One region of the Kocuria sp. LHG3120 genome, then DNA from elsewhere that is predicted to be linked to it. Evidence: riboswitches for the same ligand, from Rfam matches in the RefSeq annotation. Region 1 holds a riboswitch; each other region holds the start of a gene.
What was found. Region 1 has a riboswitch for S-adenosylmethionine ahead of ACP7CD_RS08290 (cobalamin-independent methionine synthase II family protein). Riboswitches for the same ligand answer to the same signal wherever they lie in the genome.
Positions count from the first base shown of each region.

Region 2: linked by a shared signal. The riboswitch ahead of ACP7CD_RS10455 (methylenetetrahydrofolate reductase) and the one ahead of ACP7CD_RS08290 (cobalamin-independent methionine synthase II family protein) in region 1 are both predicted to bind S-adenosylmethionine.
Region 3: linked by a shared signal. The riboswitch ahead of ACP7CD_RS08720 (bifunctional o-acetylhomoserine/o-acetylserine sulfhydrylase) and the one ahead of ACP7CD_RS08290 (cobalamin-independent methionine synthase II family protein) in region 1 are both predicted to bind S-adenosylmethionine.

Region 1 is NZ_JAFCWG010000003.1:283,780-293,341, forward strand. Features, by position in the region: gene ACP7CD_RS08255 (MarR family winged helix-turn-helix transcriptional regulator) at 1-251, shown strand, start outside; gene ACP7CD_RS08260 (hypothetical protein) at 385-1,065, shown strand; gene ACP7CD_RS08265 (acetyl-CoA C-acetyltransferase) at 1,145-2,335, opposite strand; gene ACP7CD_RS08270 (CoA transferase subunit B) at 2,332-3,033, opposite strand; gene ACP7CD_RS08275 (CoA transferase subunit A) at 3,030-3,767, opposite strand; gene ACP7CD_RS08280 (IclR family transcriptional regulator) at 3,910-4,689, shown strand; gene ACP7CD_RS08285 (3-hydroxybutyrate dehydrogenase) at 4,847-5,611, opposite strand; SAM riboswitch class I at 5,804-5,907, shown strand; gene ACP7CD_RS08290 (cobalamin-independent methionine synthase II family protein) at 5,921-7,123, shown strand; gene ACP7CD_RS08295 (cobalamin-independent methionine synthase II family protein) at 7,164-8,381, shown strand; gene ACP7CD_RS08300 (MFS transporter) at 8,628-9,562, shown strand, end outside.
Region 2 is NZ_JAFCWG010000004.1:301,057-310,618, forward strand. Features, by position in the region: gene ACP7CD_RS10430 (adenylosuccinate synthase) at 1-178, opposite strand, end outside; gene ACP7CD_RS10435 (amino acid permease) at 414-1,823, shown strand; gene ACP7CD_RS10440 (VOC family protein) at 1,906-2,322, opposite strand; gene ACP7CD_RS10445 (SRPBCC family protein) at 2,325-2,822, opposite strand; gene ACP7CD_RS10450 (ArsR/SmtB family transcription factor) at 2,826-3,179, opposite strand; SAM riboswitch class I at 3,445-3,551, shown strand; gene ACP7CD_RS10455 (methylenetetrahydrofolate reductase) at 3,622-4,548, shown strand; partial or broken gene metE (5-methyltetrahydropteroyltriglutamate--homocysteine S-methyltransferase) at 4,605-6,971, shown strand; gene ACP7CD_RS10465 (ABC transporter ATP-binding protein) at 7,008-8,942, opposite strand; gene ACP7CD_RS10470 (MarR family winged helix-turn-helix transcriptional regulator) at 9,016-9,516, shown strand; gene ald (alanine dehydrogenase) at 9,542-9,562, opposite strand, start outside.
Region 3 is NZ_JAFCWG010000003.1:398,624-408,185, forward strand. Features, by position in the region: gene gatB (Asp-tRNA(Asn)/Glu-tRNA(Gln) amidotransferase subunit GatB) at 1-242, shown strand, start outside; gene ACP7CD_RS08685 (NAD(P)/FAD-dependent oxidoreductase) at 396-1,508, shown strand; gene ACP7CD_RS08690 (S9 family peptidase) at 1,627-3,798, opposite strand; gene ACP7CD_RS08695 (hypothetical protein) at 4,177-4,431, opposite strand; gene ACP7CD_RS08700 (hypothetical protein) at 4,667-4,942, shown strand; gene ACP7CD_RS08705 (glycosyltransferase family 2 protein) at 4,996-5,325, opposite strand; gene ACP7CD_RS08710 (CPBP family intramembrane glutamic endopeptidase) at 5,508-6,287, shown strand; gene ACP7CD_RS08715 (VOC family protein) at 6,311-6,949, opposite strand; SAM riboswitch class IV at 7,092-7,207, shown strand; gene ACP7CD_RS08720 (bifunctional o-acetylhomoserine/o-acetylserine sulfhydrylase) at 7,284-8,690, shown strand; gene metX (homoserine O-acetyltransferase MetX) at 8,687-9,562, shown strand, end outside.

The DNA of each region.
Region 1 (9,562 bases):
CCAACCTGACGGGCACGCTGGTCGGCAAGGACCTGCTCCGGCGCGAGGCCTCCGCCGCCGACGGCCGGTCCGTGACCCTGCACCTCACCGATGCCGGGCAGGAGAAGATCCGCACGGCGTTCCGGGCGCAGAACGACCGGGAGAGCCAGTGGGCCGAGGCGCTGACCGAGGAGGAGCAGCACACGCTCGTGACGCTGCTGGAGAAGCTCATGGAGCAGCGCGAGCGGATCGGCGCCCGCGCCCGCAAGTAGCCCTGCGGGCGGGCCACCCCCGGGACCGCAGACCACTCTCTCGCCGGATGACCCGCTGGGGCCCGGGTGACCACGATTTTCCGTGGTCACCCGGGCCGTCCGTCGGGGCGACCTCCTCCGGATCCGGCAGGGGGTGTACGCGACACCGTCCTGGTGGCGGGACCTGGGAGCGGAGGGACGGCTGCGGCAGGTGCACGCCGCCCTGGCCCTGCGCGCCGCCAGTGCCCCGGTGTTCGGGCACTCCTCGGCGGCCCTGCTCCACGGCCTGGACCTGCTGCACCGACCGGCGGCACCGCACGTCGTCTCTCCGCCCGGCCGCGGTTCCCGGAACAACCGGACCTGCGTCCACCACTGGGCCGAGCTGCCGCCGGAGCACGTCGTCCGAGTGGGCGGGCTGCTGGCCACGTCCGTGCCCCGCACCGTGCTGGACTGCGCGTCCACCCTGCCCCTCCGCGAGGCGGTGGTGACCGCCGACCACGCCCTCCACCGGGGCACCGAGCGCGCGGAGCTGCTCGCCCTGCTCGGGCGCCGCGCCGGCGCGCCGGGGTGCCGCCGGGCCCGGCGGGTGCTCGACCTCGCCGACGGTCGTTCCGAGTCGCCCGGCGAGACGCTGACCCGGCTGGTGCTGCTTCGCGCGCGACTGCCCCGGCCGGAGCTGCAGGTGCGCATCCGGACGCCGCGCGGCCTGTATCGCGGGGACTTCGGGTGGCGGATCCTGCGGACGGACTGGGCCACCGTGGTGCACCGGCCGGACGACCTGGTGGCTCTCGTGCGCAGGGAGCTCGCCGCGCGTGACCTCAGGATCATCGAATGACCCGCCGGGGCCCGGGTGACCACGATTTTTCGTGGTCACCCGGGCCCCCCCCCCCGCGGGTCAGCGGACGGGACGCGGGTCAGTCGCGGTAGAGCAGCAGCGCCTCGCCCTGGCCGCCGCCGCCGCACAGCGACACCGCGGCCCGGCCGGAGCCCCGGCGGGAGAGCTCGAACGCCGCGTGCAGCGCCAGCCGGGCCCCGGAGGCGCCGATCGGGTGCCCGACGGCCACGGCGCCGCCGTGGATGTTGGCCTGCTCCTGCGGGTAGTCGAGGTCGCGCAGGGACTGGATCAGCACGGACGCGAACGCCTCGTTGATCTCGATGAAGTCCAGGTCCTGCACGGACCAGCCGGCCCGCTCGAGCGCGGCCTCGATCGCCCGGGACGGCTGGGAGTGCAGCGAGGTGTCGGGGCCGGCCACCTGGCCCGGGGCACCGACCACGGCCAGGTACTCGAGGCCGTGGCGTTCGGCGTACTCCCGGCTGGTCAGGACCACGGCGGCCGCGCCGTCCGAGAGCGGCGAGGAGTTGCCGGCGGTGATCGTGCCGTCCTTCGCGAACGCGGGGCGCAGCCTCGCCATGGACTCCGCGCTGGAGTCGGGGCGCACGCCCTGGTCGGCGTCGACGACGAGCGGGTCGCCCTTGCGCTGTGGGACGGACACGGGGGCGATCTCGTCGCGGAAGACGCCCTCCTCCGCGGCGCGGGCCGCGCGCTGGTGGCTCAGGGCGGCGACCTGGTCCTGCTCCTCGCGGGAGATGGAGCGCTCGCTGTTGCCGGACTCGGTGAGCGAGCCCATGGACACGCACGCGGCGACGTCGACGAGCCCGTCCTTGGCCACCGCGTCCTCGAGCTTGAGGTCGCCGTAGCTCTTGCCCTGCCGCACGCCCATCGCGAGGTGCGGGGCGTTGGTCATGGACTCCTGGCCGCCGGCCACGACGATCTCGGCCTCGCCCGCGCGGATCATCCGGGCGGCGTTGGTGATGGCCACGAGCCCGGAGAGGCAGACCTTGTTGACGGTCTCGGCGGGCACGCTCAGCGGGATGCCCGCGGTGACGGCCGCCTGGCGGGCCGGGTTCTGCCCGGCGCCGGCCTGCAGGACGTGGCCCATGAGCACGTAGTCCACCTGCTCGGGGGCGATCCCGCCGCGCTCGAGCGCGGCCCGGATGGCGTGGGCGCCCAGCTCGGCCGCGGTGAAGGACGCCAGGTGGCCCAGGATCTTGCCCTGGGGCGTGCGGGCGCCGGACAGGACGACGACGTCGGTGGCGGTGCTCATCGGTTCTCCTCAGCGCCGCCGGCGGCGGCGGTCTCGGTGGGGACGGTGTCGGGGGTGACGTCCTGCAGGTCCGTGCGGAAGGACGCCTCGGTCTTCTCGCGGATCTCGTCCTCGGTGACCCCGGGGGCGAGGCTGCGCAGCACGAGCCCGCCGTCCTCGACGTCGAACACGCACAGGTCCGTGACGATGCGGTCGACCACGCGCACCCCGGTGAGCGGGAGGTCGCACTCGGTCTTGATCTTGGCGGAGCCGTCCTTGGTGACGTGCTCGGTCAGCACGACGACGCGCGGGGTGCCGGCCACCAGGTCCATGGCGCCGCCCATCCCCTTGACCATCTTGCCGGGGATCATCCAGTTGGCGAGGTCGCCGGTCCCGGAGACCTGCATGGCGCCGAGGATCGCGATCTTGACGTGGCCGCCGCGGATCATCCCGAAGGACGTGGCGGAGTCGAAGATGGAGGCTCCGGGCAGCAGCGTGATGGTCTGCTTGCCGGCGTTGATGAGGTCCGGGTCCTCGTCGCCCTCGTAGGGGAACGGGCCCATGCCGAGCACGCCGTTCTCGGACTGCAGCACCACGTCGACGCCCTCGGGCAGGTTGTTGGCCACGAGGGTGGGGATGCCGATGCCGAGGTTGACGTAGTCGCCGTCGGAGAGCTCGACGGCGGCGATCGCCGCCATCTCGTCGCGGGTCCAGCTCATGCCTGGTCTCCGTTCTGCTGGGTGGCCCGCCCGGCGGGGCGGGGGCGGACGGTGCGCTGCTCGATGTCCTTGGGTGCGCCGCTGTACTGCGCGACGTGCTGGACGTAGACGCCCGGGGTCACGATGTGGTCGGGGTGGATCTCGCCGACCGCCACGACGTGCTCGACCTCGGCGAAGGTGACCTTCCCGGCGGTGGCGACGATCGGGTTGAAGTTGCGCGCGGTGTAGCGGTAGACGAGGTTGCCGTCGGCGTCCCCCGTGTGGGCGTGGACCAGGGCGATGTCGGCGACGATGCCGCGCTCCTGCACGTAGGTCTCGCCGTCGAACTCGGCGTGCGGCTTGCCCTCGGCCACGAGGGTGCCGACCCCGGTCTTCGTGTAGAAGGCGGGGATGCCCGCGCCGCCGGCCCGGAGCCGCTCCGCGAGGGTGCCCTGGGGGTTGAACTCGACCTCGAGCTCGCCGTCCAGGTACTGCTGGGCGAACAGCTTGTTCTCGCCCACGTAGGAGGCGAGGACCTTCTTCACCTGGCGGTTCTCGAGCAGGACCCCGAGGCCCTTGCCGTCCACGCCCATGTTGTTGGAGACCACCGTGAGGTCCGTGACCCCGGAGTCCCGCACCGCGTCGATGAGATCCCGGGGGATCCCGCTCAGCCCGAACCCGCCCACGGCGAGCGTCATGCCGTCCCGCAGGCTCTCCGCCAGCAGCTCGGCGGCGTTGTCTCTGACCTTGGACACCCTTGTCCCTTCCTCTCGTCGGACTGTGACCCAGCACTCAATCTAGGGAGCATCCACATGACGGTCAACAGATTCGGCGGGACGACGGCGCTTCTCCTCAGCATCCGGCCATTCGTCCTCCGACTGTCCATATAGTGGAGTCATGGGACAGGAGCGGACGACGGGCCAGGGGACCCAGGTGGTCCACCGGGTGGGGCAGCTGCTGCGGGCCGTCGCGGGGCGGGAGCGGGGCAGCACGGTGGCGGAGCTCGCCGCCGAGACCGGACTGACCCGCCCCACCGTGCACCGGCTGCTCACGGGACTGGCCGAGGAGGGCCTCGTGGACCGCGACGCCGAAACCGGGGCCTGGCAGCTGGGCCCCGAGCTGTACGTGCTGGGCGCGGTGGCGGCCCACCGCTATCCGATCCGGGAGCTGGCCGGGCCCTCGCTGCGCCGGCTCGCGGAGGCCACCGGCGAGAGCGCGTTCCTCTCGGTCCGCCGCGGGCTGGAGACGGTCTGCCTGGCGCGCGTGGAGGGCGCGTTCCCCATCCGCTCCCACGTCCTCTACGAGGGGCTGCGGCTGCCGCTCGGCGTGGCCTCGGCGGGACTGGCGGTCCTGGCCCACCTTCCGGACGCGGAGGTGGACCGGGTCCTCGCGGCCACGGCCGGGGCCCGCGCCGAGTGGGGCCCGCTGCACACGCCCGAGCGGATCCGGGAGCTGCTCGCGGACGTCCGGCGGGAGGGCTTCGCCGTGAACCCGGGGCTGATCGTCGAGGGCAGCTGGGGCATGGCCGCCGCGGTCTTCGACGCGACGGGCGCGCCGGTCTACGCGCTGAGCCTCACGGGCATCGAGCCCCGGTTCAGCGGCGAGCGCCGGCAGCTCCTGGGCCGGGCCCTGCTCACGGAGGCCCACCGGCTCTCCCGGGAGCTGGGTCATCGCTGAGCGGCCCGGACCGGCGGCGGACCGGCCGGCCGCCGGTCCGTCAGGACCAGCAGCGGACCGTCCGGGCCACCGGGACCGTCCGGACCACCAGGTCAGTCCGGGCCGCCGGGCCGTCCGGACGCGGCGCCGCAGGGCGCCGCCGCGGCTCGGGGCGGGCTCAGCGCGCCGTCCAGCCGCCGTCCATCGTGTAGGAGGCCCCGGTGACCATGGACGCGTGCGGTCCGGCCAGCCACGCGACCAGGCTGCCGACGTCCTCCGGGTCCACGAGCTTCTTGATCGGCGTCTCGCCGAGCATGATCCGCTCCACCACCTCGGACTCGGGGATCCCGTGCACCCTCGCCTGGTCGGCGATCTGCTTCTCGACGAGCGGGGTGCGCACGTAGCCGGGGTTGATGCAGTTGCTCGTCACCCCGTGGGCCGCGCCCTCCACCGCGACGGTCTTGGACAGCCCCTCCAGGCCGTGCTTCGCCGAGACGTAGGCGCTCTTGTAGGGGGACGCCCGCAGCCCGTGCACGGAGGAGACGTTGATGACGCGCCCCCAGCCCCGCTCGTACATGTGCGGCAGCGCGGCGCGCACCAGCAGGAACGGGGACTCCAGCATCAGCACCAGGATCCGGTGGAAGTCCGCGGGGTCGAACTCCTGGAGGGGGGCGACCTTCTGGATGCCGGCGTTGTTGACCAGCACGTCGACCTCGAGGCTCAGCTCGGCGAGCGCCGCGGTGTCGAGCAGGTCGACGGCCCACGCGCGGCCGCCGAGCTCGTCCGCGACGCGCTGCGCCCCGGCCTCGTCGACGTCGGCCACGACCACGTGCGCGCCGGAGCCGGCGAGGGCCCAGGCGGCGGCCAGGCCGATGCCGCTCGCGCCACCGGTGACGAGCGCCGTGCGGCCCTCGAGGTCCTGCTGCTGGGGCGTCTGGGACATGGGGGTCCTTCCTCTGGTCCGTCGTGCCCGCGGGGTGAGGGGCACGGATCACCGCCACGGTATGTGATCCAGGCCATGTTCGCGAAGGACAGCTCCTCCCGGGAGTGCGCGCTGGGTCGCGTCACACGGCGTCATGTCCGTCATCCGGGCGCCGAATGGCGCAGCGCGCACGGGTGCGCTTGGATGACAGGGTCACCATCCAGAGCGGCCGAGAGATCTGGCTCGACGACGCCGCAGCAACCCGGGCGACGGCATCCCCGTCCCGCCTCCGGTGCTACCGCCAGGACCGATGGAAAGGACGCACGACCCATGCTGCGAAGCGCCGACCGCATCCGCACGACCCACGCCGGGTCCCTCCCGCGCACCCCGGCGCTGCTCGAGGCCAACCGGGCGAAGGGGGCCGTCCCGGAGGCGGAGTACGACCGGCTCCTGCAGGACTCGGTGGTCGACGTGGTCCGCCGACAGCGCGAGCTCGGGATCGACGTGGTCAACGACGGCGAGTACGGCCACGTCATGGCCGCGGAGGTCGACTACGGCGCGTGGTGGCACTACGTCTTCGCCCGGATCTCGGGCCTCACCCCCGGCGACGTGGACCTGTGGGAGCAGGAGCCGCAGCGCTCCTCGCCCGGCAGGGTGGTCCTGACGAGCTTCGGGGACCGCCGGGACCGCCGGCTCTTCCACGAGGCGTACACGGACCCCTCCTCGGGCATCACCACGGGCAAGCAGGCGCCGTTCCCGAAGATCACCGGGAAGCTGGAGTACACGGGCCACGCGGCGCTGGAGGCGGACATCCGCAACCTCAAGGCCGGGCTGCAGGCCACGGGCGCGAGCGAGGGCTACCTCGCCGCGCTGTCCCCGGGCTCGTGCGCGCGGCTGGAGAACACCCACTACGCGGACGAGGACGAGGTGCTGACCGCCTGCGCCGAGGTGATGCGCGAGGAGTACCGGGCGATCACCGACGCCGGGCTGATCGTGCAGATCGACGACCCGTCCATCGCGGAGAACTGGGACCAGGTCAATCCCGAGCCCGGCGTGGAGGACTACCTCGCGTTCACCCGCAAGCGGGTCGAGGCCCTCAACTATGCCCTCGAGGGCATCCCGGAGGAGCAGGTCCGCTTCCACCTGTGCTGGGGCTCCTGGCACGGCCCGCACACCACGGACCTCGGGTTCGAGCACCTGGTGGAGCTCATGCTCTCCATCAGGGCCGGCGGCTACAGCTTCGAGGCCGCCAACGCCCGGCACGAGCACGAGTGGAAGGTCTGGCAGGACCACGAGCTGCCCGAGGGCAAGATCATCATCCCGGGGATCGTCTCCCACGCCACCAACGTGGTGGAGCACCCGGAGCTGGTGGCCGACCGGATCGAGCGCTTCGCCCGCCAGGTGGGCCGCGAGAACGTGATCGCCTCGACCGACTGCGGCCTGGGCGGGCGGATCCACCCGCAGATCGCCGCGGCGAAGCTCGAGACCCTCGCCCGCGGGGCCGAGCTCGCCTCCCGCCGGCTCTGGTCCTGACCGGCCCCCGACCTTCCCGCAGACCCTCAGGAGGACACGCATGACCATGCAGAACACCGACCACGTGCAGACCACCCACGTGGGCTCCCTGCCGCGGACCCCGCGGCTGCTCGAGGCCAACCAGCGGCACGCCGAGGGCGCCATCACGTTCGAGCAGCTCACCGACGAGCTCGCCGTGGGCGTCGAGGACGTGGTGCGCCGGCAGCGCGAGATCGGCGTGGACGTGGTCAACGACGGCGAGTACGGGCACACGATGTCCAGCGCGGTCGACTACGGCGCGTGGTGGAACTACTCCTTCTCCCGCCTCGGCGGGCTCACCCCGACCGACGAGGACCGGTGGGCGTCCACGGAGAAGAGGCGCTCCTCGCCCGGCCACATCGTGCTCACGAGCTTCCCGGACCGCCGGGACCGCGAGCGCTTCCGGGAGGCGTACGAGGACCCGGCGTCGGGCATCCTCACCGGGCGCTCCTCGACCACGCAGCCCAAGATCACCGGGCCGCTGACCTACACGGGACAGGAGGCCGTGGCCTCGGACGTCCGCAACCTCCGGGCGGCCATGGCGGCCACCGGGGCGCAGACCGGGTTCGTGGCCGCCCTCTCCCCCGGCTCCGCCGCGCGCGTGACGAACGAGTACTACAGGACCGACGAGGAGCTCGTCTACGCGTGCGCCGACGCGATGCGCGAGGAGTACCTGGCGATCACGGACGCCGGGCTGACCGTGCAGATCGACGACCCGTCCATCGCGGAGTCCTGGGACCAGATCAACCCCGAGCCCACGGTCGAGGACTACCTGGCGTTCACGCGGCTGCGCGTCGAGGCGCTCAACCACGCGCTGCGGGGGATCCCCGAGGAGCAGGTCCGCTTCCACCTGTGCTGGGGCTCCTGGCACGGCCCGCACACCACGGACCTCGAGCTGAAGCACCTCGTGGACCTGATGCTGACCATCAACGCCGGCGGCTACACCTTCGAGGGCGCCTCCGCCCGGCACGCCCACGAGTGGAAGGTCTGGAAGGACCACGCGCTGCCCGAGGGCCGCGTGATCATCCCGGGCGTGGTCTCCCACTCGACGAACGTGGTGGAGCACCCGGAGCTGGTGGCCGACCGGATCGAGCAGTTCGCCTCGGTCGTGGGCCGCGAGAACGTCGTCGCGTCGACCGACTGCGGTCTGGGCGGGCGCCTGCACCCGCAGATCGCCTGGGCCAAGCTCGAGTCCCTCGTCGAGGGAGCGCGCCTGGCCACGGAGCGGCTCTACCGCTGAGCCGCATCCCGGCGTCCCCGACGCCCCTGCCGCGCCGCCGGGCCCGGTCCTCCTGCGAGGGCCGGGCCCGGCGGTTTCCATCCCCGGTGGTCTGTGTCACATTAGTGATACATGGTTTGATTATTCCGCACGGAGGGTGACAGGCGTCACTTCCGCCCGTAGTATCGCAATGCAATACCGAACGTTCGGTCATGATGCGTTCGGTTCCGCCGCGGACGTCGCCGTCCCCGATTCCCTGGAGATCCCATGGCGCACCCATCCTCCGCCCCGGCCGGGCGGCACGAGATGTCGCGCGAGGAGCGCAAGGTCCTCGCCGGCACCCTCGTGGGCACCACCATCGAGTGGTACGACTTCTTCATCTACGCCCAGGCCGCGGCCTTCGTCCTGGCGCCGCTGTACTTCGCGCCGCTGTCCGAGGAGAACGCCGGCCTCGCCCAGGTGGTCGCGTGGGCCTCCCTGGGCATCAGCTTCCTCTTCCGCCCGCTGGGCGCGGTGGTCGCCGGTCACCTCGGCGACAAGTACGGCCGCAAGATCGTCCTGGTCCTCACCCTGGTGGGCATGGGTGCCGCGACGATGCTGATCGGCATGCTCCCCACCTACGCGACGATCGGCATCTGGGCCCCGATCTTCCTGGTGCTCCTGCGCATCATGCAGGGCTTCTCGGCCGGCGGCGAGTGGGGCGGCGCGGCCCTGATGTCCGTCGAGCACGCCCCGCGGAACAAGCGCGGGCTCTTCGGCGCCTACCCGCAGATCGGCGTGCCGCTGGGCATGCTGCTCGCCACGTCCTTCATGTTCGCCCTCACCTCGATGATGTCCCCCGAGGACTTCCAGGCCTGGGGCTGGCGCATCCCGTTCCTGTCCTCCGTGGTGCTGATCGTGGTCGGCTACCTGATCCGCAAGACCGTCGACGAGTCCCCGGTCTTCAAGGAGATGCAGCTGCGCAAGAAGGAGTCCTCCGCTCCCCTGGGCCAGCTGTTCAAGCACCACAAGAAGCCGGTCACCCTCGCGGCCCTGATCTTCGCCGCCAACAACGCCGCCGGCTACCTGGTGATCGCGTTCTTCGCCTCCTACGGCTCCAACGTGCTGGGCATGCCGCGCTCGCAGACCCTCATCGCCTCCCTGATCGGTGGCGCGGGCTGGCTCGTCTTCACGATGTTCGGCGGCTGGATCTCGGACCGGAT
Region 2 (9,562 bases), on a different contig from region 1:
GGATGCCCGCCGGCAGGAGCTTGAGCTCGAACTTGTCGCCGCCCACCACCACGGTGTGCCCCGCGTTGTTGCCGCCGTTGGGCTTGACCACGTAGTCCACGCGGCCTCCCAGCAGGTCGGTGGCCTTGCCCTTGCCCTCGTCGCCCCACTGGGCGCCGACGATCACGATTGCTGGCATTGAACGACTCTCCTGCCTGGATGGAACGGGACTTCTCCCGCGGGCCCCGGCGGAGGCGCGCACCGGCCGGGCACGACAACGCCCCTGCGTCGGCCCGCTCCCACCCGCGCGACCGGGACGGCGCGACGCCGGCAGGAGGAGACCCAGGGGCTCGTACCGTGCAAGTCTAGCGGGCCGTGACCCGGGACCGGCATCCGCCGCCCCGTTCGGCGGCCACCGCGGTCCGATACCCTCGATGCTCATGAGTTCCCCTTCCACGTGGACCCCGGGCGGGTCCCCGTCCTCCGCGCCCGCGGCCGCCCCGGGCACCCACCTCAAGGCCCGGCACCTCGTGATGATGGCCCTGGGCAGCGCGATCGGCACCGGCCTGTTCATCGGCACGGGCGCCGCGATCCGCACCGCCGGGCCGGCGGTGCTGCTGTCCTTCCTGGTGGCGTGCGTGCTGCTCGTGCTCGTGATGCGGGCGCTGGGCGAGATGGCCGCCGCGGATCCGTCCCCCGGCGCGTTCTCCACCTACGCCGAGAAGGCCATGGGCCGCACCGTGGGACGCACCCTCGGCTGGCTGTGGTGGGCGCAGATCGTGGTGGTGGTCGCGGCGGAGGCCACGGCCGCGGCCCAGCTGCTCGCGGAGCTGTGGCCGGTGGCCGAGCAGTGGGTGCTGGCGCTGCTGTTCATGGTGGTGTTCACGGCGATCAACCTGGTGCGGGTGCGCACGCTCGGGGAGACCGAGTTCTGGTTCGCGCTGATGAAGGTGCTCGCGGTGCTGGCCTTCCTCGCGGTCGGGATCGCCGTGCTCCTGGGCCTGACCGAGGAGCCCTCCCCGGGGCTCGCGAACCTCACCGCCCACGGCGGCTTCCTGCCCCACGGCCCGACCGGGGTGGCCGCCGCGCTGCTCGTGGTGGTCTTCGCGTTCGGCGGCACGGAGCTCGTGACCATCGCCGCCGCGGAGACCGAGGACCCGCAGCGCAACGTGGCCCGCGCCGTGCGCACCATCCTGGTCCGGATCCTCGTCTTCTACGTGGGCGCCGTGACCGTCATGGTCCTGGTGCTGCCGTGGAACGACGAGCAGCTCTCGGTCAGCCCGTTCGTGGCCGTGCTGGAGACCGCCGGGGTGCCCGGCGCGGACGTGCTGATGGCCGTGGTCATCATCCTGGCGCTGCTCTCGGCCCTCAACGCGAACATCTACGGCGCGTCCCGGATGCTCTGGTCGCTGGCCCGCCGCGGCTCGGCGCCGCGGGCCTTCGCCGACGTCTCCGACCGCGGGGTCCCCCGGAGCGCGGTGGTCGTCTCCGTGCTCTTCGGCTTCGCCGCCGTGGTGCTGAACTACCTGTGGCCCGAGACCGTGCTGCTGTGGATGCTCAACACCGTGGGCGCGACCTGCCTGGTCGTCTGGGGGCTCGCGCTGGTCTCGCAGATCGTCCTGCGCCGCCGCGCGGACCGGGACGGCACCGAGCTGCCCCTGCGGATGTGGGCCTTCCCGTGGCTGTCGTACCTGGCGCTGGCGCTCCTCGCCGGGATCGTCCTGCTCGGGCTGCTCGACGGCGCCGTGCGGGGCCAGCTCCTGCTCACGGCCGGGCTGGTGGCGCTCATCGCCCTGGCCTCGAAGGTGCTCGGCCGCCGGGCCGAGCACGCCCCGCAGGACTGATCCGGCGGAGCCGCGGCTCCGCCGGGGCCACGGGCACAGGACATGCCGCGGTGCGCGGCCGTCGCCGGCGCCGGTGACGGTGTCAGAGGCGGTGCTCCGGCGGGATCAGCGGGCGCTCGGCGCGGACCCGCAGCTCCTGGACCGCCCACGAGTTGCCGTCGGGGTCGCTGAAGCCGAAGACGGTGCCGCCGTCCCGCTCGTCGAGCACCGTGATCCCGCTCACCTCCACGCCCCGGGACAGCAGCTCCTCGCGGGCCGCCCGGGCGTCCGCGACCACCAGCTGGAGCCCGCGCAGGGATCCGGGGGCCATCTCCCGGTGGGCGGGGAGGTTGCCCACCACGATCGAGCAGCCGGACCCGGGCGGGGTCAGCTGGGCGATGTCCATCTGCTCGGTGGTGGTGTGGTGGTCGAGGTGGAAGCCGACCTGGTCCCGGTAGAACTCCACGGCCCGGTCGACGTCGCGCACCGGCACCAGCACCACCTCGAGCGTCCAGTCCACGGTCAGACCCCGCCCTGCGCGGTCCGCCCGCCCAGCAGCTCCTCGAGCCGCTCGTAGCCCTCGGCCACGCCCTTCTCCATGCCGGATCCGACCATCCCGTCGCGGGCCTCCTGGGACGCGTGGACGGTGTGCCCGCGCAGCCGGCACCGGCCGTCGCCCAGGTCCTCGAAATGCAGGTACTCCAGGTCCACGGCGTCGGGCCAGTCCTCGTACTCGAAGGTCTGGACCACGAGCTCGTTCTCGCGCACCGTGTGGAAGACGCCGCGGAAGGCGTACTCCTCGGTGCTGTCCTCGCCGCGCTGGACGAACCGGTAGGCGCCGCCGGGGCGGAACTCGAAGCCGTCGATCCGGGTCCGCAGCCCGCGCGGCCCGATCCACTGCCGGAACAGCTCGGGGTCGGCGTGGGCGCGGAAGACGTCGGCCACGGGGTGGTCGAACTCGCGCTCGAAGTCGATGAAGGGCAGGCCGTCGGGGACGGTCAGGTGCAGTGCGTGTCCCATGGTTCAGTCCTGGGTGTGCTGGCCGCGGTCCGCGGCTCGGGTGTCGAGCACGGCGTCGAGGCGGCGGAACTGCTCCTCCCGGACCAGCCGGTACCGGTCGATCCACGCGGTGAGCGCCTCGAGCCGTGCGGGGTCCAGGTGGACGGGCCGGCGCTGGGCGTCACGGGTGCGCGTGACGAGCTGCGCCTGCTCGAGGACCTGGATGTGCTTCGAGACCGCCTGGAGGGAGATCGCGAAGGGTTCCGCCAGTTCGGTGACCGTGGCCGGTCCGCGGCTGAGCCGGGCGACGATGCGGCGGCGGACCGGGTCGGCCAGGGCCAGGAAGGCCCTGTCGAGCTCGTCGTCGCCGGGATCCACGGTGTTTGTCAACTGATTCCTTGATCAACCTGTTGGTTGTCAAAGACTAGGCCGCCCGCCCCGGCCCGGCAAGACCCGAGACCGGATCGTGACGGCCCCGGACCTGCGCTCCTCATGGGCCTCGCCGCCGGTGCGTCGTCGCCGGTGCGTCGTCGCGCGTCGGTGTTGCGTCCTGTGACGCCGCGGTCGTCACAGTCGGCGCACCGGCGTCTTCTGGGCGCCCGCACTTGGCAGCGCGGCGGGGCAGCCGCTGGAATGGGTCCTGCATCTATCCAGAGCGGCCGAGAGACCTGGCTCGTCGACGCCGCAGCAACCATCCGCGCCCCCGCCACGGGGTGCGCGGAACGGTGCTCCCGCCAGGACCGATGGAGCTGTCGCAGCCTCCCGGGTCCACTCCGGGACGGCTGCTGCCCTCCCTCGGGGTGACCCTTGGAGGAAGAACGTGACACCACGCCCGACCGCCCGGCCGGCGCCGCCGTCCCTGTCCTACGAGCTCTATCCGCCGCGCAGCGCGGCGAGCGCCGACACGCTGCTGCGGACCATCGAGGAGCTCGAGCCCACCCGTCCCGACCACGTCTCGGTGACGTACAGCGGGGACGAGCAGCGCCGGGACAGCTCGCTCGCCCTGCTCGACCACCTCCTGGCGCGCACGAGCCTGCGGCCCCTGGCCCACCTGACGTGCGTCGGCAGCACTCGGGCCGAGCTGGAGCAGACCGTGGCCGCACTGGTCCGCCGCGGCGTCCGGGGCGTCCTGGCCCTGCGCGGCGACCTCGACCCGGGGGCCGAGCCGGGCGAGCTGCGGCACGCCGGCGAGCTCGTGGAGCTCGTGCGCGAGGTCGAGCAGCGCCACACCGCGGCCCTGGCGGCCGGCCGGCTCGCCGTGGGCGTGGCCGCCTACCCGACCCGGCACCCGGAGTCGCCGTCCTTCCGGCACGACGTCGAGGTGCTGCTGGCCAAGCAGCGCTCCGGGGCGGACTTCGCGATCACGCAGGTCTACTTCCGCCCGCAGCGCTACGAGCGCCTGGTCGCGGCGGCGCGGGCGGCCGGGGTGACGATCCCGATCGTCCCGGGGATCATGCCGGTCACCGACCCGCGGCGGCTCCGGACGCTGTGCCGGCTGGCGGGCCTGGCGCCCCACCCGGGCCTGGCCGCCGCGCTGGAGGACGCGCCCGGTCCTGCCGAGCGGCACCGCGCCGGCGTGGCCTTCGCGGCGCGGCTGGCCCGCGCCGCCCTGGACGCCGGCGCCCCCGGGCTGCACCTCTACACCTTCAACGAGCACGGGGCCGCGCTCGACCTGCTGGAGCACGTGGACCTCCCGCGCGTCCCGCACGTGCCCGTCGCGCTCGAGGACCTTCTGCTCCCCGCCTGAGCACGCGCCCACCCACCGTTCCGCACGACCCCTCGACACCCCTTCAGGAGACCACCATGACCACTGTCCCGTTCCCCGCCGCCACCATCACCGGCTACCCCCGGATCGGCCGCCGCCGCGAGCTGAAGAAGGCCCTGGAGGCCTACTGGGCCGGGCGCTCGACCCGCGAGGAGCTCGAGTCTGCGGCCGCCGACCTGCAGCTGGCGACCCACCGCCGGCTCGTGGAGCTGGGCCTCGGCGCCCGGGACTCGTCCCTGCCCGCGGCGTTCCCCCTCTACGACCAGGTCCTGGACACCACCGTGGCCCTCGGGGCGGTGCCGGCCCGCTTCGCCGATCTCGCCGACGCCGAGGGCCGGCTCGGCCTCGACGCGAGCTTCGTGCTGGCCCGCGGCGACGCCGGGCGCGCTCCCCTCGAGCTGACCAAGTGGTTCGACACCAACTACCACTACCTCGTGCCCGAGATCGGCCCGGAGACCCCGCTCCGCGCCACCGCCGACCGGCTCGTGGCCGACGTCCGCCGCGCCGCCGCACACGGCTTCACCGTCCGCCCGGTCCTCGTGGGCCCGGTGTCCTTCCTCCTCCTCGCCAAGGCCGACGACGACGCCCCCGCGGGCTTCGACCCGCTGCAGCGGCTCCCCGAGCTGCTGCCCGTGTACGCGCGGCTGATCCAGGAGCTCGCCGCCGCCGGCGCGGACTGGGTGCAGCTGGAGGAGCCGGCCCTCGTGGCGGACCAGGACGTCCCCGGCGAGCAGCTCGCCTCGTCCGTGTGGGACGCCTACACGGGCCTGACCGCCGTGACCGGGCGCCCGCAGCTGTTCGTCACCACGTCCTACGGCTCCCCCGGGCCGCTGCTGCACCCGCTGGCCTGCTCCGGGGTGGAGGCCCTGCACCTCGACCTCGTCAAGGGCGCCGCCCCCACCGCCGAGGAGCTGGAGCTCTTCCGGGGCGAGGACTCCGCCGTGCTCGTGGCCGGCGCCGTGGACGGGCACAACGTGTGGCGGGCCGACCTGGCCGGCCGGCTCGACCAGCTCGCGGAGCTGGCCCGCGGGGGCGCCCAGGTGTCCGTGGCCTCCTCCACGTCCCTGTTCCACGTCCCGCACGACGTGGCCGAGGAGACCCGGCTGGACCCGCAGCTGCGGAGCTGGCTCGCCTTCGCCGACCAGAAGGTCGGCGAGATCGTCACCCTGGCCCGCGGTCTCGCCGCCGGGACAGAGGCGGTCGCGCCGGAGCTGGCCGAGGCCGCCGAGGCCCGCCGCACCCGGCAGGACGCCGCAGGGGTCCGGGACGCGGCCGTGCGCGAGCGCGCCGGGTCGCTGACCGCCGCGGACATCGGACGGTCTGCCGCGGAGGTCCGCCGGAGCGCCCAGGACGGCCGGGCCTTCACGGCCTCCGGCCCCCTGCCCCCGCTGCCCACCACCACGATCGGATCCTTCCCCCAGACCGCCGAGGTCCGTGCCGCCCGCGCCCGGCACCGCGCCGGCGCCCTGACGGACGCGCAGTACGACGCCTTCCTGCGGGAGGAGATCGAGCGGGTCGTGCGGCTGCAGGAGGAGCTGGGCCTGGACGTGCTGGTGCACGGCGAGCCGGAGCGCAACGACATGGTCCAGTACTTCGCCGAGCACCTCGACGGCTTCGCGACCACCGTCCACGGCTGGGTCCAGTCCTACGGCTCCCGCTGCACCCGCCCGTCGATCCTGTGGGGCGACGTCAGCCGGGAGGGTCCGGGCCTGCGCGGCGAGGCGTTCACGGTGCCGTGGATCGGCCACGCCCAGTCCCTCACCGACAAGCCGGTCAAGGGCATGCTGACTGGCCCGGTGACGATCCTCGCGTGGTCCTTCGTGCGCGACGACCAGCCGCTCGGCGAGACGGCGAACCAGGTGGCGCTCGCGCTGCGGGACGAGGTCGCGGACCTCGAGGCCGCCGGGATCGGGATCATCCAGGTGGACGAGCCGGCGCTGCGGGAGCTGCTGCCGCTGCGCCGCGCGGACCAGCCCGCCTACCTCGGCTGGTCGGTGGACGCGTTCCGCCTGGCCACCTCGGGGGTGCGGGACGAGACCCAGATCCACACCCACCTGTGCTACTCGGAGTTCGGCGAGGTGGTGGGGGCGATCGACGGCCTGGACGCCGACGTCACGAGCATCGAGGCGGCCCGGTCCCGGATGGAGGTGCTGACCGACCTCGAGGCCGCCGGCTTCTCCCGGGGCATCGGGCCGGGCGTGTGGGACATCCACTCCCCGCGCGTGCCCTCCCAGGAGGAGATCGAGCAGCTGCTCGAGCGGGCCCTCGAGCACGTCCCGGCGCGGACCCTGTGGGTCAACCCGGACTGCGGCCTGAAGACCCGCGGCTACGAGGAGACGAGGGCGTCGCTGGAGCACCTCGTGGCGGCGGCCCGGACGGCGCGCGAGCGGGTGGCGCAGCCCGCCGGCCGGCCGCTGATCGTCCAGCACGGCACCCGCGGGTCAGGAGGCGGCGCCGGGGCGCGGGCCGGCGCCGCCGGCCGGGCCGGTCCGGGCGGCCAGCCGGGCGAACGGGCCGCCGGCCGCGCGCAGCTCCCGCGGCGCGCCCCGCTCGACGATGCGTCCGCCCTCGAGCACCACGACCTGGTCGGCGTTCTCGACCGTGGAGAGCCGGTGCGCGATGGTCAGGGTCGTGCGGCCGGCGGCCAGCCGGTCGAGGGCCTCCTGGACCTGCGCCTCGGTGGTGTTGTCCAGCGCGCTGGTGGCCTCGTCGAGGACCAGCACGGGCGGGTTGCGCAGCACGGTCCGGGCGATGGCCAGGCGCTGCTGCTCCCCGCCGGAGAAGCGGTGGCCGCGCGCGCCGACCACGGTGTCCAGCCCATCCGGCAGCCCGGCGACGGTGTCGGCGACGCGCGCGGCGCCCAGGGCGGCCCACAGCTCGGCGTCGGAGGCGTCCGGATCGGCCAGCAGCAGGTTCGCGCGCACCGTGGCGTGCACCAGGTAGGTCTCCTGAGAGACGACGCCCACGATCCGGGCGAGGTCCGCCGGATCGATCTCCCGCACGTCGACGCCGTCGATCGTCACCCTGCCGCGGGCGACGTCGTTGAGCCGCGGCAGCAGGGAGCCGAGGGTGCTCTTGCCCGAGCCGGTGGGTCCGACCACCGCCGTGGTGGTGCCCGCCGGCAGCACCAGGTCGAGCTCGTGCAGGACGTCGGCCCCGTCGTCGTAGGCGTGGCGCACGCCCTCGAACCGGACCTCGCCGCGCACGGCGGCCGGGTCCAGCCGGACGGGCGCGGCGGGCGGGACGATCTGCGGCTCGAGGTCGAGGTACTCGAAGATCCTGCTGAAGAAGGCCAGCGCGGACACCCACTGCACGCCGATGTTCAGCAGACCCATGACGGGCCGGAAGATGGTCCCCTGCAGGGCGGTGAATGCCACGAGGGTGCCGATGGTCATGCCGCCGCTGGTGGCCGGGAAGCCGGCGGCCAGGTAGATCACGGCGGGGATGGCGGCGAAGACGATCTGCATGGTGGCCATCCGCCAGCGCCCGGCCAGCTGGCTGCGCAGCTCCAGGCCCACGAGCCGGTCGGAGCGCTCGGTGAAGCGCTCCGCGTCCCGCGCGGTGGTGCCCAGGGTCTTGGCCAGGCGGACCCCCGAGACGGACAGCCCCTCCTCCACCTGGGTGTGGAGCGCGGCGAGCTCCCGCTGGCGCTCGTCGGTGACGTCCCGGCGGATCAGGGCCACGCGGCGGGAGAGCCAGATCGCCGGCGGCAGCACCACCAGGGAGACGAGGCTCATCGCCGGGGACAGCGCCACCATGGCCACGGCCGTCGCCACGGCGGTGGTGAGGTTGGACGCCACGCCCGTGGCGGAGCTGGTGACCACGGACTGCATCCCCGCGATGTCGTGCGTGAGCCGCGACTGCACCTCCCCGCCCCGGGTCCGGGTGAAGAACCCCAGCGACTGGGCCTGCAGGTGGGTGAAGAGCTGCACGCGCAGCGCGTGCATCACCTGCTGGCCCATGGCGGTGGCCATCCAGGTCTGGACCACGCCGATCACGGAGGTGAGCGCCGCGACCCCGACCATCGAGGCGGTGAGCAGCACCAGCAGGCGGGTGTCGCCGCCCGGCAGGGCGTCGTCGATCACGCCGCGGACCAGGAACGGCTGGGCGAGGTTGACGACCGAGGACGCGGTGATGAGCACGACGACGAGCGCGATCGTGCCCCGGTGCGGGGCGAACAGCGCCGCGATCCGGCGCGGGCTGACGGGGTGCCGGGCGAGCTGCGTCCGGTCCGCGGGGTTCCGGCGCGCAGGCCGACCTCCGCCCCCGCCGCCTCCGGGGCCGGCGCCGGGCAGGACGCCCGGGCTGTCGGCCGGGGTGCCTCCGCCGTCGTGCGCCGGGGTGCGGACGCGCGCGGGGTGCTGGGTCGTCGCCATGGGATCCTCCTCGGGAACTATCAAGGAGGTTACCTCTCTATGAGGTAACCCGCAATGGGGATAGGATGACGCCATGCCCAACGACGCTCCGGATCCGGCCCGCCTGGGGGACCTGCTGCACGCCGTCTTCCGCCGGCTGCGCCGCCGGTGGGCCGAGCAGCTGGCCCCCTTCGGACTGACCCCGCACCAGTTCCGGGCGCTCGACGCCCTCGCCGGATGTGCCGGTGAGCCGGGGCACCGGCAAGGCCCGGCCGGGACCTGCCGCCACGGCGGCGGGTCCGCCAGCCTGCGGGTGAAGGACCTCGCCGAGGCCCTGCGCATCGCCCCGCGGTCCGCCACGGAGGTGGTGGACCTGCTCGAGCAGAAGGGGCTCGTGGAACGGGTCCCGGACCCGTCCGACCGGCGGGCCACACTGGTGGCGCTGACGCCCCGGGGCACCGGTCTGCGCGAGCGGGTCCGGGAGGACCGGCGCCGGGAGTCCGAGGAGTACTTCTCGCGGCTGGCCCCGGAGGACCGGGTCGAGCTGGAGCGGCTGCTCCGCCTGCTCACGGCGGACGGCCCGGCGCCGGACTGAGCCCCGGCGGGACGTCCGCCGGGACTCAGTCCAGCTGCGCGGGCAG
Region 3 (9,562 bases), 110 kb from region 1:
AGGGCTCGCCCGCGGAGGTCGTGGAGCGGCGCGGCCTGGCCGTGGTCTCCGACGACTCCGTGCTGACCGCGGCGATCGACGACGCCATGGCGCAGATGCCCGACGTCGTGGCGAAGGTGCAGGCCGGCAAGGTCCAGGCCGTCGGCGCCCTCATCGGCCCCGTCATGAAGGCCACCCGCGGCCAGGCCGACGCGGGCCGGGTGCGGGAGCTGATCCTGGAGAAGCTCGGCGTGCAGGGCTGACCGCCGCCCGCGCCCGCGCAGGACCGCGCGCGCGGAACACCGAGGGGTCGCCTCCTGTGGGAATCAGCAAAGGATTCCGGCAGGAAGCGACCCCTCGCCGCGCGGCGGGGTCCGGACGCGACCCCTCGTTGCGCGGCGTGCGAGCATGGGCGCATGGACCCTGCGTGCGACGTGCTCATCATCGGCGGCGGCATCGCCGGACTGTCCCTGGCCTCGGAACTGGCCGAGCGGCGGGGGAGCGGCGCCGGGATCGTGCTCGCGGAGACCGAGCCCGTCCTGGCCCACCACACCTCCGGGCGCTCGGCCGAGCAGCTGATCCCCAGCTACGGCCCGGCCCCCGTCCGGGAGCTGACCGGGGCGACCGTGGCCCGGCTGCTCGACCCGCACCCGGCCACGCCGCGGCCCCTGGCCTGGCCCAGCCGCATGGTCCTCGTCGGGAGCGAGGCCCGGCTGCGCGCCGAGGGCGCCCCGGGGACGCGGCTGCTGTCCCGGGCGGAGCTCGTGGAGCTGTGCCCCGAGCTGGCCTGCTCCCCGGCGGACGCGGTCGAGGCCGGCCGCCTCGACAGCACCTCCGTGCGCACCGACGCCGCCGCGCTCGTGGCCTGGCACCGCGACCGGGCCGCGGCGGCGGGCGCCCGGCTGCTCACCGGCGCCCCGGTGACCGCGGCGGACCCCGACGGCGCCGGCTGGCGGGTCGCGGCCGGCGGGGACCGGATCCGGGCCCGGCAGGTCGTCGTCGCCGCGGGCGCCTGGGCGGACGAGGTGGCGGGCCTGTTCGGCGCGGCCCCGCTGGGCCTGCGCCCGCTGCGGCGCACCGCGGCCCTCGTGCGGCTCGCGAAGCCGCTGGCCCCGGACCACCCCATGGTCGTCGCCGCGGACTCCGGCTGGTACTACCGGCGGGCCGGGGACGGCGCGCTCGTCTCCCCGTCCGAGGCCGTGCCGAGCGAGCCCTGCGACGCGCAGCCGGTGCTCGAGGACGTCGAGGACCTCCTGGGGCGGCTCAACACCGTGACCTCCCTCGGCGCCACGGGGATCGAGCGGGCCTGGACCGGTCTGCGCACCGAGGCCCCGGACGGCGTGCCCGTGTGCGGCGCCGACGCTGACGTCCCGGGGCTCCTGTGGCTGGCCGGCCAGGGTGGCTACGGGTTTCAGACGAGCACGGCCATGGCCCGCGCCGCCGCGGACCTGCTGCTCGACGGGGCCGTGGGTCCGTGGTGCTCCCGGGACACGGCCGCCGCCCTGGACCCGGGCCGTTTCCGGCGCTGAGCCCCCGGGGGTCCGGCGCGGCGGGTCCCGTGCCGTCGGCCGCCGTGCCGTCGGGCGCCGTGCCGCTCGGCCGCGGGGGCCGGCGGGGCAGACCGCGCGCGGGACCCGCCGGCCCGGGTCAGGCGCCGGCGAGGCCCATCCGGTCCAGCACCCAGGCGTACTCCCAGGCCGTGTCCTTCCACTGCGAGTACCGCCCCGAGGCGCCGCCGTGGCCCCCGGCCATCTCGCAGCGCAGCAGCACCGGCTCGCCGGAGGTCGAGGCCTCCCGCAGCGCGGCGACCCACTTGGCGGGCTCCACGTAGAGCACCCGGGTGTCGTTGAGGCTCGTGACCGCGAGGACCGGGGGGTAGGGCAGCGGCCGGACGTTCTCGTAGGGGGAGTAGTCGCGCATGTACCCGTAGACGTGCGCGTCCTCGATGGGGTTGCCCCACTCCTCCCACTCGAGGGCCGTGAGCGGCAGGGACGGGTCGAGGATGGAGGTCAGCGGGTCCACGAACGGCACCGCCGCCAGCGCCCCGCAGTACCGCTCCGGGGCGAGGTTGAGCACCGCGCCCACCAGCAGGCCGCCGGCGGAGCCCCCCATCACCAGGATCCGCCGCTCGTCGACGTCCGGCCGGGCGGCGAGGTGGTCGGTGACCGCCACGTAGTCGGTGAACGTGTTCGTCTTGTGCAGCTTCTTGCCGTGCTCGTACCAGGTCCGTCCCAGCTCCCCGCCGCCGCGCACGTGGGCCACGGCCCAGACCACGCCGCGGTCCAGCAGGGACAGCCGGGAGACCGAGAACGCGGGGTCGGTGCTGTGCTCGTAGGAGCCGTAGGCGTACTGCAGCACCGGTGCCGGCACGGAGGGGTCGAGGTCGGCGCGGCGGACCAGGGAGACGGGGATGCGGGTTCCGTCGGCCGCGGTGGCCCAGTCCCGCTCCACCGCGTAGTCGGCGGGGTCGTAGCCGCCGAGCACCGTGGCCTCGCGCCGCAGCAGCGGCTCGGCGGGCAGTGCGCCGTCGCCCCCGGTGGCACCCGCCACGAAGAGGTCGTAGACGCGCGGGGGCGTCGTGAAGGACGTGTAGGACAGGCGCACCACGGGGGCGTCGTGCTCCGCGGCGGAGACGCTCGCGGTGTAGAGCTCCTCGGCGAAGGCTGGTTCCACGGGGGCGGCCTGGGCGTCAGTGCCCAGGCCGGCGAGCGGGAGCAGCCGGACCCGCAGCGTGGTGTCCGCCCGGACGGAGACCACCAGGTGCGTGGCCGTCACGGCGCAGCCGTTGACGCGGACGGTGTCCGAGGCCGGCACGACGTCGCGCAGGGCCACCTCCGCGACCGGGCGGCCGAGGTCGGCCGGGTCCATGAGGGAGATCCGGGAGTTCGGGGCCTCGTGGTCGTGGGTCAGCAGGATCTGTTCCCGCCCGTCCAGCAACAGGGGCTCCGCCTCGTAGAGCACCCGGTCGGTGCGGGGCAGCACCACCCGCAGCGGCGCGTCCGGGTCCGCGACCGGCTGGATGAGCTGCTCCGAGAACTCGGAGCACATGGCCTCCACCACGATCCAGCGCCGGTCCGCGGACAGGCCCGCCCCGAGCCACAGGCCGGGGTCGGCCTCCTCGTGGACGACGACGTCCTCGGCCACCGGGGTGCCCAGCTCGTGCCGGCGCAGCTGGTGGGGGCGCCAGGACTCGTCCACCACCGTGTAGTACACGGCGCGCGCGTCCGGGGTGAGGAAGGACCCGTAGAACGTCCCGGGGATCTCGTCGGCGAGCAGCGCCCCCGTGGTGAGGTCCCGGACCCGCAGGGTGAAGCGCTCGTCGCCGGTGACGTCCTCGGCCCAGGCCAGCAGCTCCCCGTCCTCGGAGACGTCGAAGCTGCCCAGGGAGTAGAACTCGTGCTTCGCGGCCTCCGCGTTGGCGTCGAGGAGCACCTGCTCCCCGGCCATGGGGGTGCCGGGCTCGACGACGGGCGGGGTCCAGTCCGCGATCACGTCACCGGTGGTCACGGCCGGGACCCGGCAGAACACCTGGTGCGCGCCGCCCTCCACGGTGCGGGCGAAGTACCACCAGGCGCCGCGCCGGCTGGGCACGGACAGGTCGGTCTCCTGGGTGCGGTCCTTGATCTCCCCGAAGATCGTCTCCCGCAGACCCGTGAGGTGGGCGGTGGCGGACTCCGCGTACTCGTTCTCCGCGGTGAGGTGGGCCAGCACCTCGGGGGAGTCCTTGTCCCGCATCCACTCGTACGGGTCGGAGAACACGTGGCCGTGAAAGGCGCGCTCGACGGGCTGCTGGCGGATCTGCGGGGGAAGGACAGTCATGGCCCCCATCCTAGGGAAGACACGCGGTGGCCCCTCTGCGGCCTCGGTGACAGCCACCGTTCTGGAGACCTCCACCGGTGGTGCCCGGAGCGAGGGGTGATCTGTCTGACCGGGACCCGGCCGCGTATTCGGGTCGGTGGGTGCCGTTCGGGAGCGGTGCCGGCTTGCGCAGGGGCACCACCTCGTTGGTGCTGCCCAGGGCGACCTGCGCCGGGGTGGGCTCCGCCGGGTTCCATAGTAGCTCCGAGCAGGAGAAGCCGGCCCACAGCATAGTCGTCGCGGTCTCGGTGAGGTGCTCGATGATGCGCACCCCCTGGTGCTACACCCGGGAGAGCGCGTCGTCGTGGTTGAGCCCCAGCTCCGTGTTGCATAGGTTCATCACCTGCTCCGGCACCCCCGGTCGTCCAGGTGCCAGTCCGCGGTGAGGATCGGTTGCAGCACCGCCTCGAGCGCCGCCGCCGGGTGGGTCTCCGTGCGCATCATGTCGTACGTGACCACAGAGGCGGGGAACTGGAGCTCAGCGGCCCAGTCGTACGGGGATTCGACTGCGTACTTCTGCCGGGTGCGTCCGGCGGGGACGCCGGTGGGCTTGAAGCCGCCGGGGTGGCCGAGCTCAGAGTGGGGGGTGCTCATGGCCCCCCCGTAAAGGAATCAGGCCGGGAGCGGGGAGAGGCCGGGGGTGTCGGAGGGTGCTGCGTTTGTAGCGCCCAGAGTGCAACAAATGCAGTGCGAACCTGTCATCAGGTCACGGGCCGGTCACGATGCCGTGATGTTCCTGGGGAGTAGCTGGGCGGGCCTGCCACGGTGGAGCCAGCGTCCCGGGGGAGGGGCGTACCCGTCAGAACACCGCTTTTCAGGGGGATCCACCATGTCCAGAATCATCCGTGGCACTGTCGCCGCCGCCTTCGCCGCTGCCATGCTCGCCGCCCCAGTCGCCGCCCAGGCCGCCCCGTCCAACCCGTGCGACCGCGCGACGGAGAACTGGGGACAGCAGGTGCGGTGCGCGAACCAGACCGAGAACGCCTACCCGGGCAACACCAGTCGCGGGGAGTACGTCAGCGACCAGGCCCAGGACGACGACGGCCCCGGGTACGGCTGGGAGATCCAGAACCTCGACACCAACATCGGCAACCAGCGCAACTAGCCCTGGACACAGAACGGCCCCCGCACCCACCGGGTGCGGGGGCCGTCGCCTGCCTAGCCGAAGATGCTCATGTCACCGATCTTCGGGGTGGGGAACGGCGGCTCCGGCGCCAACTGCGGCAACCCCTCGTAGGCCAGGGCGATCCGGTCCAACGTCTGCCACCCCTCCCGGTTCACCAGGCGCCGGGAGAGGGAGCCGGGCTGGCCGGTGCGGTACAGCATCGTCGGGTTGGGGCACACGTACATCGAGTTCGCCGCCTGGACCTTGGCGAGCATGGCGGTGTCCTCGAAGTAGTTGCCCAGCCGCTCGTCCCAGTCGCCCACCTCCTGTAACGCCTTATTGCGGAACAGGCCGGCAGAGGGGCGGGAGGGGTAGATGGCCACGTAGCTGTCGCGCTTGTGCCACGCCGCCTGCGCCCTCCCCTTCTCCGCCTGCCGGTGGGACAGCCCCGTGACCGGGCGTCCCTCAGAGGACGGGCCGCGCCGCCGAGGCAACAAGGACGGGCCCGGGGGCGCCCGGCGCGGGCTGCGCGGGGCGGCCGGCGGGCCGGTGCCAGAATGGCCGCATGAGCACCCCCGCCCACCTCGCCCCGCGACCGCCCGCCTTCGGCTCCACCCGCGCCGACCTGTGGCTGCAGGTGCTCCTCGTGCTCGGGGTGTCCCTGGGCGCCTCGGCCCTCTGGGCCGCGCTGTCCCTCGCCGAGCACCTGGCGCGCGGACCGCTGTCCGAGGCGCAGGCCACGATGAACCCGCCGCTGAGCCCGCAGCCCCTCATCGACCTGCTGCGCCAGCTCACCGGGATCGCCCTGGACCTGGTGCCGGTGCTGCTCGCGCTCTACCTGCTAGCCGGCTCCGCCGGGGCGCTGGGCACCGTCCGCCGGCGGATCGGCCTCGACGCCCGGATGCCCCTCCCGGACCTGGGCCTCGGCACCGTGCTCTTCCTGCTCATGGGCCTGGGCACGCTGGCGCTCTACGGCGCCGGCCGGGCCCTGGGCGTCACCGCGGAGGTGACCACGTCCGGGCTCGCCCCGCACTGGTGGACGGTGCCCGTGCTGCTGCTCTCGGCCGTGCGCCACGCCCTGGTCGAGGAGGTCGTGGTGGTCGCGTTCCTGACCGACCGGCTGACCCGCATCGGGTGGAGCTGGCCCGTGGTGCTGGTGGTCACGGCCCTGTTCCGCGGCAGCTACCACCTCTACCAGGGGATCGGGCCCTTCCTCGGCAACGTGGTGATGGGCCTCGTCTTCGCGGAGCTCTACCGGCGCACCGGCCGGGTGATGCCCCTCGTCGTCGCGCACTTCCTGCTGGACGCCGTCGGCTTCCTCGGGGCAGCCCGGCTGCTGGGCTGAGCCCCGCCCCGCGGTGCCCGGCCTCAGATGGTGACGGCGCCGTCCGGGGTGCTGAACGAGACGGAGAGCACCCCGGGGGTGCCGTCCGGATAGCGCCAGTCGACCTCGAGGTCCTCGAGCGCGGTCTCGACGGGGGCGCCCAGCCACTCGGCGACCCGTTCCGGGGCACCGGCGATGGTCATCCCCGCGAGCCCGACGTCCGTGATCCGCGCCTGGGACGGGTGCATCTCCGGGGCGGAGTCGAAGTGGATCATGAACGGCAGCTGCGGATCGGCGATCAGGCCCTTGACGCCGATCTGGTGCCACTCCAGGCACCGGCCGTCCGGGAACACCCGGTGGCCGGGCACGGAGCGGCGCCCCAGGCGCTGCTCGAAGGGGGCGAGGTCCTCGACCTCCACGACCCAGCCCAGCCAGCCGCCGCCGGCCGCGGACCGGGCCCGCACGGCCTGCCCGAAGGGGGCCTTCTCCGCCGCCGGGTGCTGGAGGACCTCGACGACCTCCACGTACTGGTGGTTCGTGAGCGGCAGGATCATGTTGCGGGTGCCGAAACGGGGGTGCACCCCGCCCTTGACCGGTTCGATCCCGAGCTGGTCGGCGATGCGCTCGGTGGTGGCCTCCAGGCCCTCCGGGCGGCAGGCGTAGGACACGTGGTCGACTCTCATGGGCACATCGTGGCACCCTGTGAGTTTCGTCTCCAAATCGGTCCGCGACGCGCCGGGCACCGTGCGGGCGGCACCCCGGCCGGGGCGTCACGCCCGACCCCGGCTTGACGCCGTGCGGGCCTGATCCGGAGAATGCTGTCCAGGTCATGAGCGCCAGCGTCCAAGCCCCAGCTAGCTGGCCGGCAACCCTCCACCGCGGTGGGGTGCCCTGGGTGAAGACCAGGCTCCTCGCGTCCGGCGAGCGAGCAAGCGCGGGTCCCCGGCGCCCGGCCGTTCCCGGCCGCACCGCCTCGGCCGGGACGGGACCCCTGAGATCCACAAGGAGTCCCACGGCATGTCCGATCTCCCCGCCTCCAGCACCGACGCCTCCGCCGCCCGCACCGACGCGGCCGAGCGCCCCACCCCCGAGAACCCCGGGGGCTGGGCCTTCGAGACCCGGCAGATCCACGCGGGGCAGAGCCCCGACCCGGTCACCGGCTCGCGCGCCCTGCCGATCCACCAGACCACGTCCTTCGTCTTCCCCGACGCCCAGGCCGCCGCCGACCGCTTCGCGCTCGCCGAGCTCGGCCCGATCTACACGCGGATCGGCAACCCGACCACGGAGGTCGTGGAGAACCGGATCGCCGCCCTGGAGGGCGGCGTGGGCGCCCTCATGCTCAGCGCGGGGCAGTCGGCGACGACGTTCGCCGTGCTCAACGTCGCCGGCGCGGGAGACCACCTCGTGGCCAGCCCCAGCCTGTACGGCGGGACCTACAACCTCTTCAAGTTCACGCTGCCCAAGCTCGGCATCGAGACCACCTTCGTCTCCGACCCCGACGATCCCGAGGCGTGGCGGCGGGCGGTCCGGCCGAACACGAAGGCCTTCTTCGCCGAGACGATCCCGAACCCGCGCAACGACGTCCTCGACATCGAGACGGTCTCCGGGATCGCCCACGACCACGAGGTCCCGCTCATCGTGGACAACACCGTGGCGACCCCCTACCTCGTCCAGCCCCTGCGCTGGGGCGCGGACGTCGTGGTGCACTCGGCCACCAAGTTCCTCGGCGGGCACGGCACGGCCATCGGCGGCGTGATCGTCGACTCCGGGGCCTTCGACTACGGCCGCTACCCGGACCGCTTCCCCGGCTTCAACCAGCCGGACGAGTCCTACGGCGGCCTCGTCTACGCCGAGGCCCTGGGCGCGGAGGGGCCCTTCGGCGTCAACCTGTCCTACATCCTCAAGGCCAGGGTGCAGCTGCTGCGCGACCTCGGCTCGGCGATCTCCCCGTTCAACGCGTTCCTCATCGAGCAGGGCATCGAGACGCTGTCCCTGCGGATGGAGCGGCACGTGGCCAACGCCGGGACGGTGGCCCGCTGGCTCGAGGCCCGCGAGGACGTGCGCTCGGTGTCCTGGGCCGGGCTGGAGTCCTCCCCGTGGCACGAGCGGGCGCAGAAGTACGCGCCCCGGGGCGCCGGGTCGATCCTGGGCTTCGTCCTCGACGGCGGCCGGGAGGCCGGGGCCGCCTTCGTGGACGCCCTGACCCTGCACTCGAACGTCGCCAACATCGGCGACGTGCGCTCCCTCGTGATCCACCCCGCGTCCACCACGCACAGCCAGCTCCTGCCCGAGGAGCAGCTGGCCGCCGGCGTGGAGCCCGGCTTCGTGCGCCTGTCCGTGGGCCTGGAGCACATCGACGACATCCTGGCGGACCTGGAGCAGGGCTTCGCCGCGGCCGCGGCCGCGCAGGGAGGACAGGAGTGACCGTGACGGTCGTGAGGGGCTCCGGCGCCGGGACCGCCGTCCGCGAGGACGGCGTGCCGCGGGTCGCCGGGATCGGCGAGCTCGAGCTCGAGTCGGGCTTCCGGCTGCCCGACGTCCGGATCGCCTACGAGACGTGGGGGACGCTCGCCCCGGACGCCTCCAACGCGGTGCTCGTCGAGCACGCCCTCACCGGGGACACCCACGTGGCGGCCGGCCGGGCCCGCCCCGGCGCCCCCGAGGCCGAGCGGCGCGCCGCCGAGAGCGGCGGCTGGTGGGAGGGCCTGATCGGCCCCGGCGCCGCCATCGACACGGACCGGTGGTTCGTGGTCTGCACCAACATCGTGGGCGGCTGCTACGGGTCCACGGGCCCGGCGACCCCCACGCCGCCGAGCGTGGACCCCGAGGGCCGCCCCTGGGGCTCCCGCTTCCCGCTCATCACCGTCCGGGACTCCGTGCACGCCGAGGCGGCGCTGGCCGACGCCCTCGGCATCGACGCCTGGCGCCTGGTCATCGGCGGCTCCATGGGCGGGGCCCGCGCCTTGGAGTGGGCCGTGACCTACCCGGACCGCGTCCGGGCGTGCGCGGTGGTCGCCGCGTGCGCCCAGTCCAGCGCCGAGCAGCTCGCGTGGGGCCAGGCGCAGAACCTCGCGATCCGCCAGGACCCGCACTTCCGCGGCGGGGACTACTACGACGGCCCGCTGCCCGTCACGGGCCTGGGACTGGCCCGGCGGATCGCCCACATCACCTACCGCTCGGCCGACGAGCTGCACCACCGGTTCGGGCGCTCGCCGCAGGCCGAGGAGCAGGTCATCGACACGCACGCCGGCGGGCGGGGGCGCTACCAGGTGGAGAGCTACCTCGACCACCAGGCG